DNA from 3 places in the Providencia rustigianii genome. Region 2 is predicted to be linked to each of the others. Evidence: predicted binding sites of a transcription regulator. Region 2 holds the regulator's gene; each other region holds the start of a gene.
What was found. Region 2 encodes Fur, which represses iron uptake genes when iron is present. Its sites were predicted from a motif close to ATAATAATGAGAACNACTATCAA; they were not measured.
Positions count from the first base shown of each region.

Region 1: a site for Fur is predicted at 3,816-3,838, ahead of EL244_RS05360 (TonB-dependent hemoglobin/transferrin/lactoferrin family receptor). Genes of this name have one in related genera too.
Region 3: a site for Fur is predicted at 3,736-3,758, ahead of EL244_RS07715 (TonB-dependent receptor domain-containing protein). Genes of this name have one in related genera too.

Region 1 covers NZ_LR134396.1:1,180,187-1,186,873, reverse strand. Annotated here, with positions in the region: gene moaA (GTP 3',8-cyclase MoaA) at 1-496, opposite strand, end outside; molybdenum cofactor riboswitch at 486-625, opposite strand; gene EL244_RS05360 (TonB-dependent hemoglobin/transferrin/lactoferrin family receptor) at 1,144-3,801, opposite strand; gene EL244_RS05355 (FecR family protein) at 3,926-4,870, opposite strand; gene EL244_RS05350 (RNA polymerase sigma factor) at 4,870-5,367, opposite strand; gene EL244_RS05345 (gluconeogenesis factor YvcK family protein) at 5,602-6,510, shown strand; gene pgtA (two-component system response regulator PgtA) at 6,567-6,687, opposite strand, start outside.
Region 2 covers NZ_LR134396.1:1,310,769-1,317,455, reverse strand. Annotated here, with positions in the region: gene EL244_RS17890 (type I secretion system permease/ATPase) at 1-1,099, shown strand, start outside; gene ybfE (LexA regulated protein) at 1,273-1,566, shown strand; gene fldA (flavodoxin FldA) at 1,719-2,246, shown strand; gene fur (ferric iron uptake transcriptional regulator) at 2,476-2,922, shown strand; gene EL244_RS05920 (bactofilin family protein) at 3,200-3,880, shown strand; gene ansB (L-asparaginase 2) at 3,968-5,011, opposite strand; gene ycaO (30S ribosomal protein S12 methylthiotransferase accessory factor YcaO) at 5,228-6,687, shown strand, end outside.
Region 3 covers NZ_LR134396.1:1,667,697-1,674,383, forward strand. Annotated here, with positions in the region: partial or broken gene EL244_RS07705 (lipoate--protein ligase) at 1-322, shown strand, start outside; gene EL244_RS07710 (helix-turn-helix domain-containing protein) at 538-909, opposite strand; gene EL244_RS07715 (TonB-dependent receptor domain-containing protein) at 1,518-3,659, opposite strand; gene EL244_RS07720 (3-deoxy-7-phosphoheptulonate synthase) at 3,927-4,976, opposite strand; gene ppsR (posphoenolpyruvate synthetase regulatory kinase/phosphorylase PpsR) at 5,098-5,940, opposite strand; gene ppsA (phosphoenolpyruvate synthase) at 6,222-6,687, shown strand, end outside.

The DNA of each region.
Region 1 (6,687 bases), 130 kb from region 2:
CATTCTTCATCAAGACCGCATTGACTTTGACCTTTTCAAAGCCAGCCTCAAAGGCTGCATCAATGCCTTGCATAACCTGAAAAAATTTATCTTGCCCAGTGATCGCTGCAAATTGACGAGGATCGAGACTGTCGACGCTGACATTCACCGCGTTCAGTCCGGCATCGCGCCATGTTTGTATATCACGCGCCATACGGTAGCCATTGGTGGTAACCGCGATTTTCTTAATCGATTGGTTTTCGCGGATAGCCGCAATGATATCACTGAAATCTTTCCGCATTGTCGGCTCACCACCCGTAATACGTACCTTTTCTGTGCCTAAATCGGCAAAAGCCCGGCTTACTCGACGGATTTCATCCAGCGTTAAAAATTCGTGGCGGCCACTTGGTTTATAACCATCAGGTAGGCAATATGTGCAACGGAAGTTGCATACATCGGTGATAGATAAACGAAGATAGTAAAATTTTCGGTCAAATTGATCGACAAGTTGCTGCATATTCACACCTTTCCAAATACGGGAGATGCAGACATTTCTATCTTGCACCCTGGCGACTCTGAGGTCACGGCCTGAACATCATATTCAGTGGCTGAACTTAGATGCAAAGGCTAGGAGTTTTACAGGAGCCTAGTAACTAAATTGAATTTAAATGGTTAAAAACATCATAGTCACTAGGTTCACTTATTTTCTGTAAGGATTTTAGCCTATTGCAAAGTAAAAAGCGAACTCGAATACGATATATATCTTATTATACAACGATTTGCGTTTTATAAACCGGAGTCTCAGAAGTCCTTATTATTATGGATAATTTTCTATTATTTTCTCTGGAATGATAGGGAGTTAAGTGTCAAATTGCTGTCAAAGTAACGTTAATTCAATGCACATTGTTTGTTGTAGATCACTTTTGTATAGAACCAAATTTCATTCACATCAATACGGTACATTGAGTTATCAAAATCCCGATAGACTCCAAAAGTAAGATAAAAAATGAAGTTAAATGACAGAAAGAAAGGTACGGGATGAATTGATTTCCAGCGAGTTCAAAAATGATTAGTGCCTGATAACATTTAATTTAATAAATCATACTCACCAAATTATCATTCCTAAATCGGTATGGAGAAATTCCCCATACCTTGATATCAGCATTAAAAACGATATTCAATGCCACCGCTAATCGTTCTTCCACGCCCTAACGTATTGGAAAGACTTTCGCCGTAGCTCACAACATAAGCCCTATTGGTTAAGTTTTCGACATTCCCCCGAATAATTAAATCATCGGTTAACGCGTAACTCGCATACAGATCCACCAATGTGTATTTAGGCCAGTCAGCCAAATAGGGCTGATTACTTTGTGCTGAATGGTCTTGGAATCCCGGTGTAAAGCGAATAATCATTCCGCCATCGAGTTTCCGATTAAAGGCGCGACCACCTAATGTGAAGGAACCTCTATCACCTGGTAAATTTGCAGCGCTACTAAATACTGCCGCGCCATCACAATTCACATGATCATTTTGTTGAACATCATCTTCTGCGTACCAATTTCCTGGGCGATTTTCTTTAGTAAATGTCTGAACACCCCCTAACCAAGCACGGCGAGCACAAAATTCATTTTTTCCTATCATATGAGTGAACGTTAAATCCGCATAAGCAAAGCCCGCATCATAATTAACTTGGTACTCAAAGCCCCTAAAACGGGTCGCTACAAGGTTATTGCTGTACGCCGCATTACCAATACTCGGACTCACCATTCCCGGTTTTGTTCGGTTAATCGCGAGATTGATATAGTTATCAACCCGCGTATCAAAATAGGCAACTTTGGCCAATAAACGGTCCTCTTCAAGCACTAAATTTGGATAGTTAACATTGACGCCAACCTCCCAAGAATTCGATCTTTCAGGTTTTAGATAAGGATTGGGGAATTGAGTGGATGAGCTGTGCGCACTTCCCGACGTTAATGTTTCCGTGATAGCGGGTGGACGCCAAGAGCGCCCATAGCTTGAATACAGTTCCAACCATTCGACGTTAGGCCGAATCGCTAACTTGATGTTGGGTGAAAATTCCCCTTGGGCATCATCCACATCCCAGACGCGATTAACTTCAACACTTTTACAATTACGTAGGCTTGATGCTTTGCATGGGTTGTCTTTTGTATAAGGAAAGACTCGATAGCGCATACTGGTCTGTCCTTTTAACTGATAATAATCATAACGCAGCCCACCTTCTAGAGTGAGCCAATCATCATGTTCATAGGTTAATGTGGCAAATAACGAGCTTAAGGAACGCTTACCGTCTGGTGTCACCCCATTTGCAGACACTTTGGTGGAATCACTGCTGGCCTTATCCTGAAAAGCTTCTAATCCATAGTGTGCTTTTAAAACATGGTTATAATTAAATTCAATTTCCGAGTGATTTTCTAACTGTAATCCTAGTGTTTTCACACGGGTATTCATTTGATAACCATTGTTAAAAACTTTACTGGTTGAGTAGGTTTGGGTGTCGTCATTAGTATCAACGAAATACACTTTTCCTTTTAATTCAACACTCCATGGGCTTTCGCTATATTGGCTATAATCCAGCGCGTAATTTTTTGTCGTCACATCACTAAACCCACTACTTTTCCAGCCTAATTTATACGGCCATGTTCCTGATAGATTGGTGAGTGTGCCTGCATTTGGTGTCGCAACTTTGGTTTCAAGGTAATTGAGTTGTAGACGCTGCGAGTCACCAAAATTCCAACCTGCTTTTGCCAAATAGGACGTCATTTGATAATTACTGTCCGTAATACGGCTATGCTTTAAGTCATGAACGAGTTGCTCATAATGCCCAGTTTCATTATTGATCCGAATATCGCCAATATCCCCATGCACACCCGGTTTATAGTCACCTAATCGACGTTCACTGGCAGCAAATAAAAGATCCGCCTGCTCATTTCCCAATGCTAACGCGGTACTGCCAATAAAATGGGTATTATTCGTTCCCGTACTCGCATGGATCTTCCCGCCAAATGTTTTATCTTTAGATAAAAAATCGGATGCACTAACCGTGTTGAATGTTGCGACGCCACCTAATGTGCCCCCACTCCCCATTCCGCTACTATTTCCCTTTTGAATCTCAACCCCAGAAAGAAGTTCTGAATCGATATACATGGTGCCATTACGCTGCCCATGACCACTTTTTTGGAAATTTTGGCGCATCCCATCAATATTCATATTAACCCGTCCATAATCTTGGATCCCACGAATATTGACAGACAGTGAGGGATCTTGCTGACTCACGCTAGAATAGACCCCAGTTGTTAACTCCAGCAAATCAGCGATGTGTTTTGGCGGTTTATCTTCAATCTGTTTTTTACTGATCACACTGACGGACGATGGAGTGCTATAAACCCAATCACCTTGTTGATGAGGCGCTGCAGTGACTGTAATTTTATCCAATACAATAACCGAATTATCATCAGCTGCTTTATTAACTCGTTGAATCGAGATTCGGTTTCCATCAATTTGATACAGAATAGGATTAGCGCCAATCAATTGGTTTAGCCCTTTTTGAATTGACATATTGCCCTGTATTTTTTGACTGTTCAGTCCATTAATCTCTTGGCTATCAATAAAAATCTCCATATTAGCTTGTTGGGCAAATTGGAGCAGAGCTGACTCAAGGGATTGAGCAGGAATAGAAAGTGAAGCTGTCTGGCTCAATTTATCTGCGTGCGCATAGTTAGAAAAAGAGATGGCGGGTAGCGCCATTAATGCAAGGTGAATCCCCAGTACTGCTTTTTTATAATCGAACTTTTTATTTGTCATTTCTCATCCTAAAAATGATAATGGTAATGAAAATCATAATCACTTAGATTAAGACGACAAATAACATAAAACCCGTAAATAAATTTTTAATAATTTGTTATCAAAATAACCAAAACATTTAATATCAATAAACTAGAGTGAAAAAAGGTAATTCAGAGACTGATAACCCTTTCGAACTGGTGACAGTTAATAACGCATTTTCGACAGAATCTATCTGGAAAACGCCACTAATCATGGCTTGGGGTGGATTGCCCAATAAAATTATAGGTTTTTCTCTATACCGGCTCAGTTCATGGATAACATGATCAACACTGCTTTGCTGGAAAATAATCAGCCCTTTTCTCCACGAAACTCCATGCTGAATGTTAGCAGGTACCATTGGTGATATATGCTGCTGATAAGATGCCTGATCCCCCGCTATGACCCGCTGAGTCTCCCCAGACAACAAGGTTATTTGTACCTGATGTTCATAGACAGCAACATTGACCTGCTTCTCTTGGGTGTCAATCTCAAATTCTGTTCCCAAGGCTTGAACTGTTCCATTTTTTGCTTTCACCCGAAAAGGTCGTGGCTCTTGAGTTGAAATAGGTGCCGCTGAAAAGTAGGCTCGACCAGAATGTAAATTAACTTGCCGATAACCCTCATTAAATTCGAGCGTTATCGCAGCTCCACTGTCTAAATCAACTTGGCTACCATCGGGTAATATAATGTGTGAAATTTCACCATTTTTAGCCTGATAATCTACAGATTCTTGGCTTAAAAATGACCAAATCGCGAATGAGAACACACTTAAAATTAAGGCTGATGCCATCGCAATCCAACGGGGAGCAAATTTTATATTGCCTGTTTTTCGGCTGGATCCCTTTTGAACGGATAATGCGATCCCAGAGGTTAATCCCCACAGTTGCCGAGCTTTAAAATAGGCGTTCCGATGTTGTTCTGATGTCGTAACCCATTGTTGAAACTCATGCTCCTCTTGGGAGGTTAAGTTTTTTTGAGTCGTTTTGATAACCCAGAAAGCGGCGACTTCCTCAATTTCAGAAGGTTTATTTGAATATTGACTCTCCATTAATCTCTCCATTTATGGATGAGCATAGCTAACGCATTGGCTAAATGTTTTTCAACGGTACTTAACGAAATATTTAACGTTTCTGCCACTTCATTTTGGGTCATTCCATCTTCGCGGTGTAGCCGGAAAATTTCCTGAGTTCGCAGGGGTAATGTCCCTATAATATTTTGTATTTGCTGAATTTGTTGTTCTCGAATTGTCTGAGCTTCAAGGCTTTTCGTTTTAGAGGGCACGGACTCCCACTGTACCTCACTGATGGCGGTGACTGAGTGTCGTTTCTGCTGACGAAAATAGTCAATCATCAAGTTTTTAGCGGTTCTATAAAGATAGGCATCCACATCCTGAATGGGGGAATGTTTCATTAATTCCGCCATACGCACAAAGCTTTCCTGCATGATATCCATACTTAGATTATAGTCTTTCAGATAACCATTAAGATAACGACATAGTGAGGAAGAGTGACGAGCAAACAGGCATTGTAACTCTGAATCTGACATATCAAGCCATAACACCAATAATGTAAATGAGAATTATTTACATACTATAGTTATTAACATCAAATGGGAACTAGCAACCTGTATTTTTGGTGCAAACATCTGAAAAATCCAAAAGTTTCTTTTTTATTGTTTTTTATCACGGTAAGTGAACTTCAAATGCGGTTTTATGATAGATTAGCGCCAAATTTGTTTTAGATATAACTCTAGAAACATGATTACTGATATAGGAACACTATGCCGAACAGCAGTCTGACAGATCTTAGGCATGTTGTCGCTCTTGGGGGCGGACATGGACTGGGTCGTGTGATGTCTTCACTTTCATCTTTAGGCTCCCGTTTAACTGGAATTGTCACCACTACAGATAATGGTGGTTCAACTGGGCGTATTCGCCGTTCAGAAGGGGGAATTGCTTGGGGTGATATGCGTAACTGCCTCAACCAGTTGATCACCGAACCGTCGATTGCCTCTAAAATGTTTGAGTATCGTTTTGCAGGTACCGGGGAGTTATCTGGGCATAACCTAGGCAACCTGATGTTGAAATCATTGGATCACCTCAGTGTACGTCCTTTGGAAGCCATCAACCTCATCCGCAATATGCTCAAAGTGGATGCTCAATTGATCCCAATGTCTGAATCACCTGTAGATTTAATGGCGATTGATGATATGGGGAACGAAGTTTACGGGGAAGTCAATGTAGATGCCTTGAAGGTATTACCCCAAGAACTGCGTTTGTATCCTCCTGTAAAAGCAACGACAGAAGCCCTAGAAGCTATTCACCACTCAGACTTAATTTTGATCGGACCCGGCAGCTTTTTTACCAGCTTGATGCCTTTATTATTACTCGATGATATTGCCGATGCCTTGAGAGAAAGTCGCGCGCCTATGGTTTATATCGGTAATCTAGGTAAAGAACTCAGCACTTCCGCAGCCAATCTTTCATTAGCAGAAAAATTGGTAATGATGGAAAAGCATATTGGCCGCAAAAAAATTGATGCACTGATTGTTGGGCCCCGCACAGATGTTAGTCAGCTTCGTCTTGAGCGTAAAATCGTGCAGCGCGTTTTGGAAGCGGACGATGTTCCCTATCGCCATGATAGAAAATTACTTCTACAAGCGATCGAAGATACCATCCCACTGCTTTAATAATTTTATTTTGGTCAGTTACAGCCTTCCTGTAACTGACTCCTCAATACCTACCTCTAGGTCCGATAATGGTGCTTATCCAAACCATACTTTTTCATCCGTAAATAGAGCTTTTTACGTGGCATTTGCAAGTACTCAGAAACATCATTAATCCGCCCTTGGTGGATGTTTAATGCC
Region 2 (6,687 bases):
GATTAAAACCACAGCAACTGAGAAATATTTTTATCAACGCTGGCAAAAAATACTCAGTAAACAATTAACCCAAAACTTCAAAGTATCCATACGCAGCGTAATTGCCACTCAGTTGATGACATTGGTCAGTAAAATCACAACGGCTCTGTTACTGTGGATTGGTGTTAAAGAAGTGCTCAACGGTAACATCACGCCAGGTGAACTCGTCGCCTACAATATGCTGAGCGCTCATGTGACTCAGCCTGTATTACGCTTCGCACAAATTTGGCAGGATTTTCAACACACCATTATTTCACTACGCCGAGTTGGCGACATTTTAGATAAACCCATTGAGAACGAGCGAAAAGGTATTGCCAGCTCAGCTACCATCCAAGGCCAAATTGAGTTTCAAAATATTCGCTTTCGTTATCAGCCAGAAACCCCTGAAGTATTAAATAATCTTAGCTTATCAATTAAAGCAGGAGAATTTATTGGGATAACAGGGCCTTCTGGTTCGGGGAAAAGCACCCTAACCAAACTATTACAGCGGTTATACATTCCACAGCATGGGCAAGTTATTGTCGATGGTATGGATTTAGCCGTCGCAGATACCGTCGCACTACGTCGACGAATGAGCGTGGTACTACAGGAAAGTACTTTGTTTGTCGGAACAATTGCAGAGAATATTCGATTAAGCCTACCCCAAGCCAATGATGAGCAAATTATTCGAGCGGCAAAATTAGCTGGAGCTTACGATTTTATTATGTCTTTACCTGACAATTTTAATTACCCTTTATCAGAAAAAGGACTCAATTTATCTGGGGGGCAGCGACAACGGATTGCTTTAGCTCGCGCCCTACTCACTGAACCCGATATATTGATCCTCGATGAAGCGACATCAGCCTTAGATTATGAATCAGAGTCTGCCATCATGGCAAATATGCCAATGATCACTGAAGGGCGAACAGTCATTAGTATTGCACATCGGCTCAATACTATTATGGGGGCTGATAAAATTTATGTCATTCGCGATGGCGAAGTTGCAGAAGCAGATACTCACCAAAACCTGCTAAAACGAAATGGAATTTATGCCAGTTTATGGCGGCAGCAAACCCACTAATCAGATTAAAAAAGCATCACAGTCAATATTCGTGATGCTTTTTTCATAAAAGAGTTCTTTTTTTAATCTATTAAATAGCTTAGCTAAGCATACACCTATAGCACTAGGGATTCAGCTAGGGTATCATTGCGCGCTGAATTACTGGCACACCCCTTCCTTTAGCAATAGTAGATATGGCAAAAGAACAAACTGATCGCACCACACTGGATTTGTTTGCTGAAGAACGCAGGCCTGGGCGACCAAAAACTAGTCCGTTATCGCGGGATGAGCAATTACGAATCAACAAGCGAAATCAACTAAGACGAGATAAAGTCAAAGGATTACGTCGCGTTGAGTTAAAATTAAATGAAGAAGCTGTCGCGGTCTTAAATCAGTTAGCTGAAGAGAAAAACATAAGCCGTAGTGAGTTAATTGAAGAAATTTTAATGGCTCAACTTGAGCAGGTTAGTGAAATAGTTAACCGCTAGCTTCATCTGAATAAATCACACAAATTTGACAGACTTACACCGGGTTTTTCGCCAAAATAAGGCGCAAATTGTACCTATTTTCGTTCTATTTTAGTTTTAGCGATAACAGAAAATTTTTCTGTCCGCTAGAAAAACAAGAGGTTAATCACTTTATGGCAGTTATAGGCATTTTCTTCGGAAGTGACACAGGTAACACAGAAAATATTGCCAAAATGATCCAAGAAAGATTAGGCAAAGACGTAGCAGAAGTCCACGATATTGCTAAATGCACAAAAGAAGATATTGAAGCTTTTGACATTCTACTGCTTGGCATCCCAACTTGGTACTATGGTGAAGCACAATGTGACTGGGATGATTTCTTCCCAACTCTGGAAGAAATTGACTTTAATGGCAAGCTAGTTGCATTGTTTGGTTGTGGAGATCAAGAAGACTACGCTGAATATTTCTGCGATGCGATGGGCACTATCCGTGACATTATCGAACCTCGCGGTGCCGTGATCGTTGGCCATTGGTCAACGGAAGGTTACCATTTTGAGGCTTCTAAAGGAATGGCAGACGACAATCACTTTATTGGTTTAGCCATTGATGAAGACCGTCAACCTGAGTTAACGGAAGAACGTGTAGACGCGTGGGTAAAACAAATCTCTGAAGAAATGTCTCTGGCTGAAATTCTTGGTTAAGAATGACATTAGTTGCCAATTAAAAGCGTGATCCAGCAGATAAGATGTCGATTAGATATCCTATTATGGACACGCTTTTTGAACATCATCAAAATAATGAGACAATGCATGGTTTCTATTTTTATTTTCCATGCCTATAATTGTAAATCAGTTTAGAAGACAACTGGATTTTTGTTAAAAATGTCTCATTATTGTTAAATTTATGATTTAAGATACAGGACAAACCCGCATGACAGATAATAATAAAGCATTGAAAAATGCAGGACTCAAAGTCACTCTTCCGAGATTGAAGATTTTGGAAGTACTTCAGGAGCCTGAGTGCCATCACGTCAGCGCGGAAGATCTCTATAAAAAGCTGATCGATATCGGTGAAGAAATTGGTTTAGCGACGGTATACCGCGTATTAAATCAGTTTGATGATGCAGGCATTGTAACTCGTCATAACTTCGAAGGTGGCAAATCTGTATTCGAATTGACCCAACAACATCACCATGACCATTTAATCTGCTTAGATTGTGGTAAAGTGATTGAGTTTACAGATGAGTCGATTGAGTCACGCCAAAGAGACATTGCAACACGTCACGGAATCAAACTGTCTAATCACAGTTTATATCTATACGGTCACTGCGCTGAAGGTGACTGCCGTGATAATGCGGATGCTCACGAAGAAAAATAATCACTTCGTGATTAATAATTTCTAATAAAGCTGCTCATTACTGCAATAAGCACTTTAATATTAAAATACCCATCTAATGTTTATTAATGGGTATTTTTACTTATATCTGCCAGTAAACTTCTCCTTTCCATTCTAAATTTGTGTATCTACGGCTATTTATAAAAAATAAACAACTTAATTTCCTCAGATAAAACTGAAATTATCTTCTATTCTTTAAATTGTTCTGTACTATTTTAATTTAAACTTATTATCAAATTAATGTGTAAGAGATTATGGAATGAAAAAAACATATCTATTTCTTAATACTGGTTTTTTCTTCTGGCTTCTTACTTTGATAGCGTGGTTTTTTAGATATTCAACGGTTGCCATCATTGCGTTCATATCTTCAATCATCTGTTTAGCTTTATATTTCAATCATAAAAAGGTTAGCCACATGTTCAACAAAAAGCAAAGTAAGTCAGAACCCACCCCTACTATCAATAGAGAAGAAATCACATCCCAAGTAATAGAGGAAAAATCATTAGCATCAACGCCAGTGATTAGTGAAGACAAAACCAATACCGTTATTGCTCGCGATGTTATTTTTGAAGGAAATATTACCTCCAATGAACAAGTCCATATTTATGGAAAAGTAATAGGCAATATCGTAGGTAAAAATAACACAGTTAAAATTATGCAAAACGGCCATGTTACCGGCAATATAACTAGTAGTGAATTATTAGTTAACGGCAAAGTTGAAGGTGAGTGCCTGTCCGAAACCATTAATATAGATACTAATGGTGAAATATACGGAACCATCCGTTATTCGAGTCTATCGATTAAAAAAGGGGGAGTATTCTCCGGTCATGCAGAAGTAAAATCAGCCACCAAAACTAACGATAATATCACCGTATTTAAAGAAAAATTAAAATTGGATGAACACCTTCAAAACCTAACGCCAGATGTTGGTTCACTCTAATTTCGATAAAATATGCTTACTTAATAGAAACGCATTCATATTGATGAAGTAAAGGCGACATCAATGTCGCCTTTACTTTAAGACAAATTAGTATTGCTCAAACATTTCCTGGATTTTTTTCGGATCTTTAGTTTGAGTTAAGGCTAACTGAAGTAAAACTCGTGCTTTTTGTGGACTTAATCTTTCTGATGCGACAAAACCATATAAATTATCATCAACTTCTGCATTACGCGTTGTATAGCCAGTTGGTACTCGGCTTGAGCGCACCACAACAATATCGTCTTTAGCAGCATTGGCTAAAGAATCGAAAATAGTTTTATACATATTTCCGTTACCTACACCAGCACTCACGATCCCCTGCACACCTTCTTCACGTAATGCTTTAACTGGAGCAGCTGAAGCATTGGCATAATTATAAACAATACCGACCGCAGGCAATTTCTCTAACTTACTCACATCAAAAGCGGCTTTATCACTACGAGGTTGAGCCGCTTGATAGTAGGTCACTTTTCCATCATGAATAAACCCTTCCGCACCACCATTGACGGCATCGAACGCTTGAACTTCCGTGGTGCTCATTTTCATGACATTGCGACCTTGGATCACTTTGTCATTCATTGCCATCAATACGCCACGATCTCCAGCTGACTTGTCTGATGCTAAAATAACCGCGTTATACAGGTTAAGAGGGCCATCAGCCCCTAATGCAGTAGAAGGTCGCATTGCCCCCACCATCACAATCGGTTTTTTACAGGATGTAGTTAAGTCAAGGAAAAATGCAGTTTCTTCCATGGTATCAGTACCATGAGTGATCACAAATCCATCAGTTTTATTACAATCTTGGTTAATTTTTTTAGCTAAGGTCAACCAAACTTGGTCATTCATGTCTTGAGAGCCAATATTAACTAACTGCTCACCACTCAGATTTGCAATTTTTTTGGTCTCAGGAACTGCGTTTAACAACGAATCAATCCCAACTTTACCCGCTTGGTAGCTTGACCCCGTCGCCGATTCGCCACCACCAGCAATTGTTCCTCCCGTTGCCAATACAGTGATATTAGGCTGTGCAAATGCAGATACGGCAAACAGTGAAACCAGTGTCGCTAGTAGAGCTTTATTTCTGTTTTTCATCCTATTTTCCTTTAACTCAATAAATAGCCATTTTCTAATTTAAATAAACTCACGTTATTATGTGGATTTAATCTCAAAGTGTTGTGACCTACTTTGTCATTTTAATAAATTTTAATTTTCCACTATGACATTGTCTTGAATAAAAAGCGTGAGCAGTAAAGGAAAAGCCCGTATCATAGTCAATATCTGAAACATGCCATTTACAAGTGACTGACAATGAGCCAAACATTTATTCCCGGCAAAGATGCCGCTCTCGAAGACTCCATTAATGCATTCCAAACTAAGCTACAAAAGTTAGGTTTTGATATAGAAGAAGCCTCTTGGCTAAATCCTGTGCCAAATGTTTGGTCGGTTCATATTCGAGATAAAGAGTGCGCGTTATGTTTCACCAACGGTAAAGGTGCTAGCAAAAAAGCGGCATTAGCCTCAGCATTAGGTGAATATTTTGAGCGTTTATCCACAAACTATTTCTTTGCAGATTTTTATTTAGGTAAATCCATTGCTGAAGGTGATTTTGTTCATTACCCTGATGAGAAATGGTTCCCACTGCCTGAAGATGACAGCCTACCACAAGGCCTGTTAGATGAACGTCTAGTCAAATTTTACGATCCCGATAACGAGCTCGCTGCAAGTCAATTAATCGACTTACAATCGGGTAATGAAGAGCGCGGCATCTGCGCTTTACCATTTACTCGTCAATCTGATAATAGCACTGTGTATATACCAATGAATATTGTCGGTAATCTGTATGTTTCTAATGGTATGTCTGCTGGAAACACAGCGAATGAAGCTCGTGTTCAAGGGCTATCTGAAGTCTTTGAACGTTTCGTAAAAAACAAAATAATTGCTGAAAGTATTAGCCTACCAACTATTCCTGATGACGTAATGTCTCGTTATCCTGGCGTTGTTGAAGCTATCAATACACTGGAAAAAGAAGGCTTCCCAATTTTTTGTTACGATGCCTCTCTGGGTGGGCAATTTCCAGTAATTTGTGTGGTTCTATTTAACCCACAAAACGGAACCTGCTTCGCTTCCTTTGGCGCTCACCCTGACTTTGGTGTGGCATTAGAACGAACAGTCACTGAATTACTGCAAGGTCGTGGCCTGAAAGATTTAGATGTCTTCAACGCACCGACTTTCGATGATGAAGAAGTAGCAGAACATACTAACTTAGAAACTCACTTCATTGATTCAAGCGGTTTAGTTAGCTGGGATCTATTCAAAGATGACGCTGATTATCCATTCGTGGACTGGAGTTTTAAAGGCTCTACAACTGAAGAGTTTGCAACTCTGATTAGTATTTTCAATAAGCTAGATGCTGAAGTATATATTGCTGACTACAATCATCTGGGTGTCTATGCTTGTCGTATTTTAGTGCCGGGAATGTCTGATATTTATCCTGTTGAAGACCTGCACATTGCCAACAATGCCATGGGGGCTTATTTACGCGACACCATCATGAGCTTACCTGATAGCACATGGGAAAAAGCCGATTATCTGGCCCTGATTGAGCAATTAGATGATGATGGATTAGATGACTTCACCCGTGTACGCGAATTGCTAGGTTTGGCTGTAGGTAAAGATAATGGCTGGAGCAATCTACGCATTGGTGAATTAAAATCGATGTTAGCACTAGCTGGTGGTGATCTTGAGCAAGCTCTTGCGTGGGTAGAGTG
Region 3 (6,687 bases), 360 kb from region 2:
AATGAATTAGTACCCGATATTAATCATAATACCGTCTGTGCTGGGATAATAGATAGCTTCTTCAGTTACTATGGTGAAACGGTTGAGCCTGAATACATTTCTCCAGAAAAACTCCCCGATTTACCGAATTTTGAAGCAACATTTGCTAAACAAAGTAGCTGGGAATGGAACTTTGGACAAGCTCCAGCATTTAGTCATTTAGCTGATACCCGTTTTCCTTGGGGCGGTATTGAGTTTCACTTTGATATTGAGAAAGGCACCATTACACGTTGTCAGTTTTTCACGGATAGTCTTGATCCTTCACCATTAGAATGGCTGAGTAATCAGTTAGTGGGGGCTGCATTACCAGACCGAAACAATTCGCCATTTAGTGATAAAAATGAACGAACAATGGCCTCATTTATCCGCACAATTTGCTGATTTAGAAAATTGGTTGATTTCTGAATTGAGCTAAAAAAAGAGCCGATTATTTATCGGCTCAAAGATAGATTTCGTTTGAATGGTTGTTTGAGGGTGCAACGAAAATCTAATTTTTACTTAGTGATGGCAATTACAGGTCATGAACGTTTTACACTCAGGTAATTCACCTGCTTGGCGAAATTTCGCTGGTGTAGTGTCAAAATGCTTTTTAAATATGCGAGTAAATGTCGCCTGAGAGCTAAAACCATATTGCAAGGCAATGTCGAGGATCGGTAAGTTACCTTCACGTAACGATTTTGCGGCTTCTAGCAAGCGGCGTTTACGAACATATTCACCAAGAGTACAGCCTTTAAGTTCTTTGAAGACTCGCTGTAAATGCCATTTTGAATATCCACTTTTATCCGCAATGGTATCAATTTTGATGCCTTCATTACGTTGCAATTGGCTTTCTAGCCATCTAATAATTTCGTTGACTACACTTTCTGACATATTTTACCTCCTACAACCGTAGGCTATTGTTCATTAATAACTAATAATAACTCATGAAATTATGGTCTATTCTTCCTTTTTTTCCGATATATCGATAGGCTAATCGTGCTTTTTTTGAATGAGAATAACTATTGTTACGATAGATTTTGTCAAATTCTGTAGAGTTAAACATACATAGATGCATGTTTATTATTATTTGTATTCAATAAGTTAATTTGTTTGTTTTGTTTTTCTTGGCTGGAGTATTAGACGGTTTTTTTATTTGTTCAAAATTATTGTTTGAGCTGTTCGATTTTATTAACCAAGTAAACTATTGATATTTTATTTGTGCTAATTAGTGGCTTATTTATCACCAAGTAATAACAATTAACAGGAAATCCCGAGCTGAATTGAATTATAGGCTCATCAGCTTTAGAAATCGCATAATGGTAGAGAGTTCGCGGGCTTGTTTATCTTTATACTGTGTTTTGCCCTGTAAAAAGTCATTGATAATGAGGTATAGTCAAGGTTATTTTCCTCAAGGTTGAGTTATCAGTGGCTGGCTCATTACTTACAAAAATTAGGTAAGAATAATGAGCCAGTAGTTTTAGACGTTATTTATTAACTTGTTACCAGCTATAGTTAATATTCCAGTAGAAATTACGGCCTTCTTGTGGAACTCCCATGGAAGAAATATATTCCCTATCAAAGGCATTCTTCATTGTCAGGGCGGTATTTAATCCTTTAATAAATGGGTCAGCTTGATAGCTTACATAGAAATCATGAACGCCATAGCCTGCATATTGAATGATTTCTCGACGATAGCGATCTAAATCCTCTCCAGATTTATGATCTACCAACTTGTAGGTTGAATCCCCTGTGAAAGCTGTTTTTGCAGAAAATTCGCCTATCCAACCCACATTGAGACCTGTACTTGCGATCGGTGCTTTGAAATGCGTTGTTAAGGTTTCTGGACGTATCGACGAGAGGGAGTGGTTTTCTGAATCTTCTTTAGCGATTGTCACGTTATGATTGAGACTGAGTTCAAACCATTGGGACTGATATTTAATAAAGCTGTCAAAACCAGAGATGGTCGCTGAAGGTACATTGATATAATAAACTTCGTCTGGGAACCACATGTATTTCAAGCTGCGATCTATCGTTTTTCTGTATTCAGCATGTACCGCGATATAGTTGTCAGCCTTAGTTGTAAAGTAAGTGCTGCCAAATTGTATTGTATCATTTGGAATAACAAAATCATCGAAGCTCAATTTTAATCCCGCTTCTAACGTTTTGTTAGTTTCAGGCTGTAAATCTGGGGTGGGTGTAAAGTTGGAGGTACCAGAAAACGGGGTATCAAAGTGCAAGGAATTGTTATATAGCTCAGCCATTCGTGGTGCACGGAAGCCCTCCGCATAAGATGAGTGGAGACTTAACCATGAAGTTGGTGTTGCGTTCACAGCAAAGCGAGATGACCAGTTAGTATGATGACTTTTATCGAAACCTTCTCGATTCACTTGATATTGGGTAAAGCGTGTTCCCGCAGATAAGGTGATAGGTAAATGCTGTAGGGTCAGGTCGCTGATTAGCCAGCCTGACGTATTGTTCAGTTCAGTTGGTGGATAGCTAATCGCATATTGATTAGGTGTTTGTTTCTGCTGATAGTGTTCAAAACCACTTTGTATATAATTGTATGCCCAACTGGATACTGGAACAGTCAAACTGTTAGAAAACTTGGTTCCATAAGTGTACTGATTACGTGATTCTCTCCCGTATTTTTTGGGTTTTTTAATAATCTTATCTAGATCTAACTGACTTAAATACAGATCTGTATAGTAGAGATCCCACTCAGCTTGCCAGCTAAATTGGTTTTGTGGAGTAAAGCGCTGATTAATGAGAATGTCTCGCTGGTGAGTATTGCGCTCAAGGGGGGTATTCGCAAACATCATGTTTTTAGTATCTATTGCAGATGGCTGCTTTAAGCTAATACCATCATTACGATACTCACGTAGTTGCAACCCAGCTTGATAAGCGGGATTAGCCAGCCACGAGGTTTTTAACATCCAGTTGTGGATTTTTTCATGGTTATTAAATGATAGAGAATCCGGGGAGGCAACTAAATGTTTTTTACGTTGGCTATAAGTGAATAATGCATCAAAATCATCGGTTCGTCCCAGCAGAGTCGCTCCCGCATAATAACTATGGTCATTACTATTTATGCCACTGAATACACGCCCACCTAAATTTTGTTGCGGTTTTAACACCTCGGAAGCATTCAACGTTTTTAACGAAATCACACCTGCCAGCGCGCCACTACCATGTTGCACGGAGGAAGAACCCTTATGAATGTAGGCTTTACTAATCAGGGAGGGGTCAATAAACGTGGCATCAAATAGACCGGAGTTAAAGTCTTGGGCTACATTATCGATAATAATTTTGACGCCGCGGGAGTCATATCCACGCATTTGAATACTTTCACCATAAGTACTTCCAGCACCAGAGATAAAAATTCCAGTTTGTTTTTTGAGTAAGCTAAGCGCGGAGCTTGCAGTTTGATGTTCTGGTGCAGTTGCATCAATTATTTCAACTTGCTCAGCGACAGCCAATTTTTCGTTATTGAGTGGGGGAGATGTGACATGCATGACATCTTGTGTTGCATGAATATTCGCGCTAAATCCGGTGATAGAAATTGCGAGCGTTAAAGTCGATAAAGAGAATTTTTTATTGTATGAATAATCTGCTCTTGATGCAGATGTCGGTGTAAACGCCATTAGGAAATCCTTTCCTGATTGATATGTATGATGCTGGCTGCCTAGATAGTTAAATGTATCGCTGGGTGGCTTGCGGTTAAAAACGAGAATCATTATCAATTGAAAATAAGGGAGATCAAGTGATTTTTAGCTAAAAATAAATAATATAAAAGAATTAATAGCTAATTATTTTTAATGGTGAATTGATTATGGATTATATATTCGCGGGGTAACTGCTTGAAGTCACTTTAGCTTTAAAATTAAGCTAAAGTGACCCTATGAACGCGTTTATTTAAAACGTGAATTGACAGCGTTAGCAAGGATTTCAATCAATTGTTCAGTATCTTCCCATCCAAGACAAGGATCAGTAATTGATTGACCGTAAACCAAAGGCTGGTTTTCTTTAATTTGTTGGTTCCCTTCCAGCAGGAAACTTTCTGCCATAACACCGCTAATAACCGTTGAACCCTGTTCAATTTGCTTTGCAATATCTTTGGCTACATCTAACTGACGGCGGTGGATTTTTTGACAATTTCCATGACTAAAATCGACCACTAAATGTTCAGATAATCCAAATTTATGCAATTTTTCGCAGGCTTCTTGAATATATTCGGATGTGTAGTTTGGCTTTTTGCCTCCTCGCATGATCACATGACCATGTGGGTTCCCGCTAGTTTGATAAATCGTCATTTGCCCAGTTTTATCTGGTGATAAAAACATATGTTGGGCTTTTGCTGCACGGATTGCATCAATCGCAATATTGATATTACCATCAGTACCATTCTTGAACCCAACAGGGCAGGATAGGGCTGATGCCATTTCGCGATGAATTTGGCTTTCTGTCGTGCGCGCGCCGATAGCTCCCCAACTGATAAGGTCAGCAATATATTGCCCTGTTACCATATCGAGAAATTCGGTAGCCGTTGCCAGTCCTAATTGGTTAACCTCAATTAGTAACTTACGAGCGAGTCGTATCCCTGTATTGACTTGGCACGAGTTATCAAGATGGGGATCGGAGATGAGTCCTTTCCAGCCGACAACCGTTCGCGGCTTCTCAAAATAAGTCCGCATAACGATTTCTAGTCGGTCTTGATATTTTTGACGTAATTGGTTGAGTTTATTTGCATACTCAATTGCAGCGTCGATATCGTGAATTGAGCATGGGCCCACGATAACCAACAAGCGAGGGTCTTGACCCGATAAAATATTTTCAATTCTCTTACGTGACGCTGTCACGTTTTCAGCAATCTCTTGTGAAATAGGGAATTCCTCTGCGAGCGTTTGTGGCGTAATTAGGCTGTCCACTCGCTGAGTGCGTAACTCATCTGTTTTATGCATTTCGTTTCTCAAAACTTTAATAGGCTGAGCCATATTAGTGACTAAAGTCACAATAAACGAAAGTGGCTCAAATTCAACCTTCAATCAGGGTTGAATGAATAATTTTTTATATTTTATTCTGCTAAAAAATACGACGTTGTAGCCCCATCGTATCAATCACTTTTGCTGAAATTTCTTCAACAGAGTAGTTTGTGGTATTTAAGTAGTTGATTTTATTCTGTCTAAACAAAGCTTCAACTTCTGAAATCTCGATACGACACTGGCGTAAAGATGCATATCGGCTATTTTCTCGACGTTCTTCACGGATTGCAGCTAATCGCTCAGGGCTAATTGTCAATCCAAATAACTTATGGGTATAAGGACGTAGAGCTATGGGTAACTGTAAATTATCCATATCATCGGCTGTGAATGGATAATTTGCGGCTTGAATGCCAAATTGCATGGCTAAATATAAGCTGGTGGGTGTTTTTCCACAGCGAGAGACACCGATTAAAATCACTTGAGCCTGCTCTAGGTTACGTAATGAAATACCATCATCATGGGCTAAGGTGTATTCAATCGCTGCAATGCGGGCATCATACTGATTCATATTCTGCATAGATAAACCATGGGTACGATTCAACTTTGGTTCAGGCTCTAAACCGACTTCACGTTGGATTGGGGCGACTAAACTTTGCACAATATCCTGACAGAATCCTGAGCTTTGGGTAATTATCTCTCTAACTTGTGGGGATATAATTGAATAGAACACCAGTGGACGCATCTGAGTTTCGGTATAAATTACGTCAATTTTTTGTTTGATTTCTAATGCGCGAGCCTCAGTGGTTACAAACGGTAAAGTATAAGAAATAAAAGATAAAGGAAATTGAGACAATACGGCATGCCCTAACGTTTCAGCGGTTATTGCCGTTCCATCAGAAATAAAAAAAACAGTTCGCTGGGCTTGGTTGACACTCTTATTCATTGGATTTAGCTCGCTCATAAATGATTTCTTTTTATCGTATTTATTGCCAGATTGTTGAAATATTGTAATCGATTAAAGTTTAAAAAATAGTTTATACGGGGAAGTATAGACATAATTTGAACAATTTTTAGAACAAAAATTTTTTATTCAATGATGGAACGATTCACCAGTCCATCTTCCCATAACGTCTGTGCTAGTCTATTCGCGAGGCGAATTTTCGCCAACGAGATTTTTTACGATTTGTTGTCTGTCACTAAATTGCTATAGAAGGATCGCTTTCAATGTCCACAAATGGCCTTACTCCGTGTAATGTACTTTGGTATAACCAATTAGGGATGAATGATGTTGACCGTGTAGGCGGTAAAAATGCCTCTCTCGGTGAAATGATTACCAACTTATCCGATCTTGGTGTATCCGTACCAAACGGTTTTGCGACAACCGCACAGGCGTTTAATAATTTTCTGGAGCAGAGTGGTGTAAACCAACGTATTTATAACCTGCTAGATGAAACGGATATTGATGATGTGAATCAACTGGCGATTGCCGGTGCTCAGATCCGTCAATGGGTGATTGAGACCCCACTGACGAAAGAGCTAGAACAGGATATCCGTGAGGCTTTTCTTACGTTGTCTGAAGGTGAAGCTGACGCTTCATTCGCTGTTCGCTCATCTGCCACTGCTGAGGATATGCCTGACGCTTCATTTGCAGGGCAACAAGAGACATTCCTCAATGTGCAAGGGATTGATG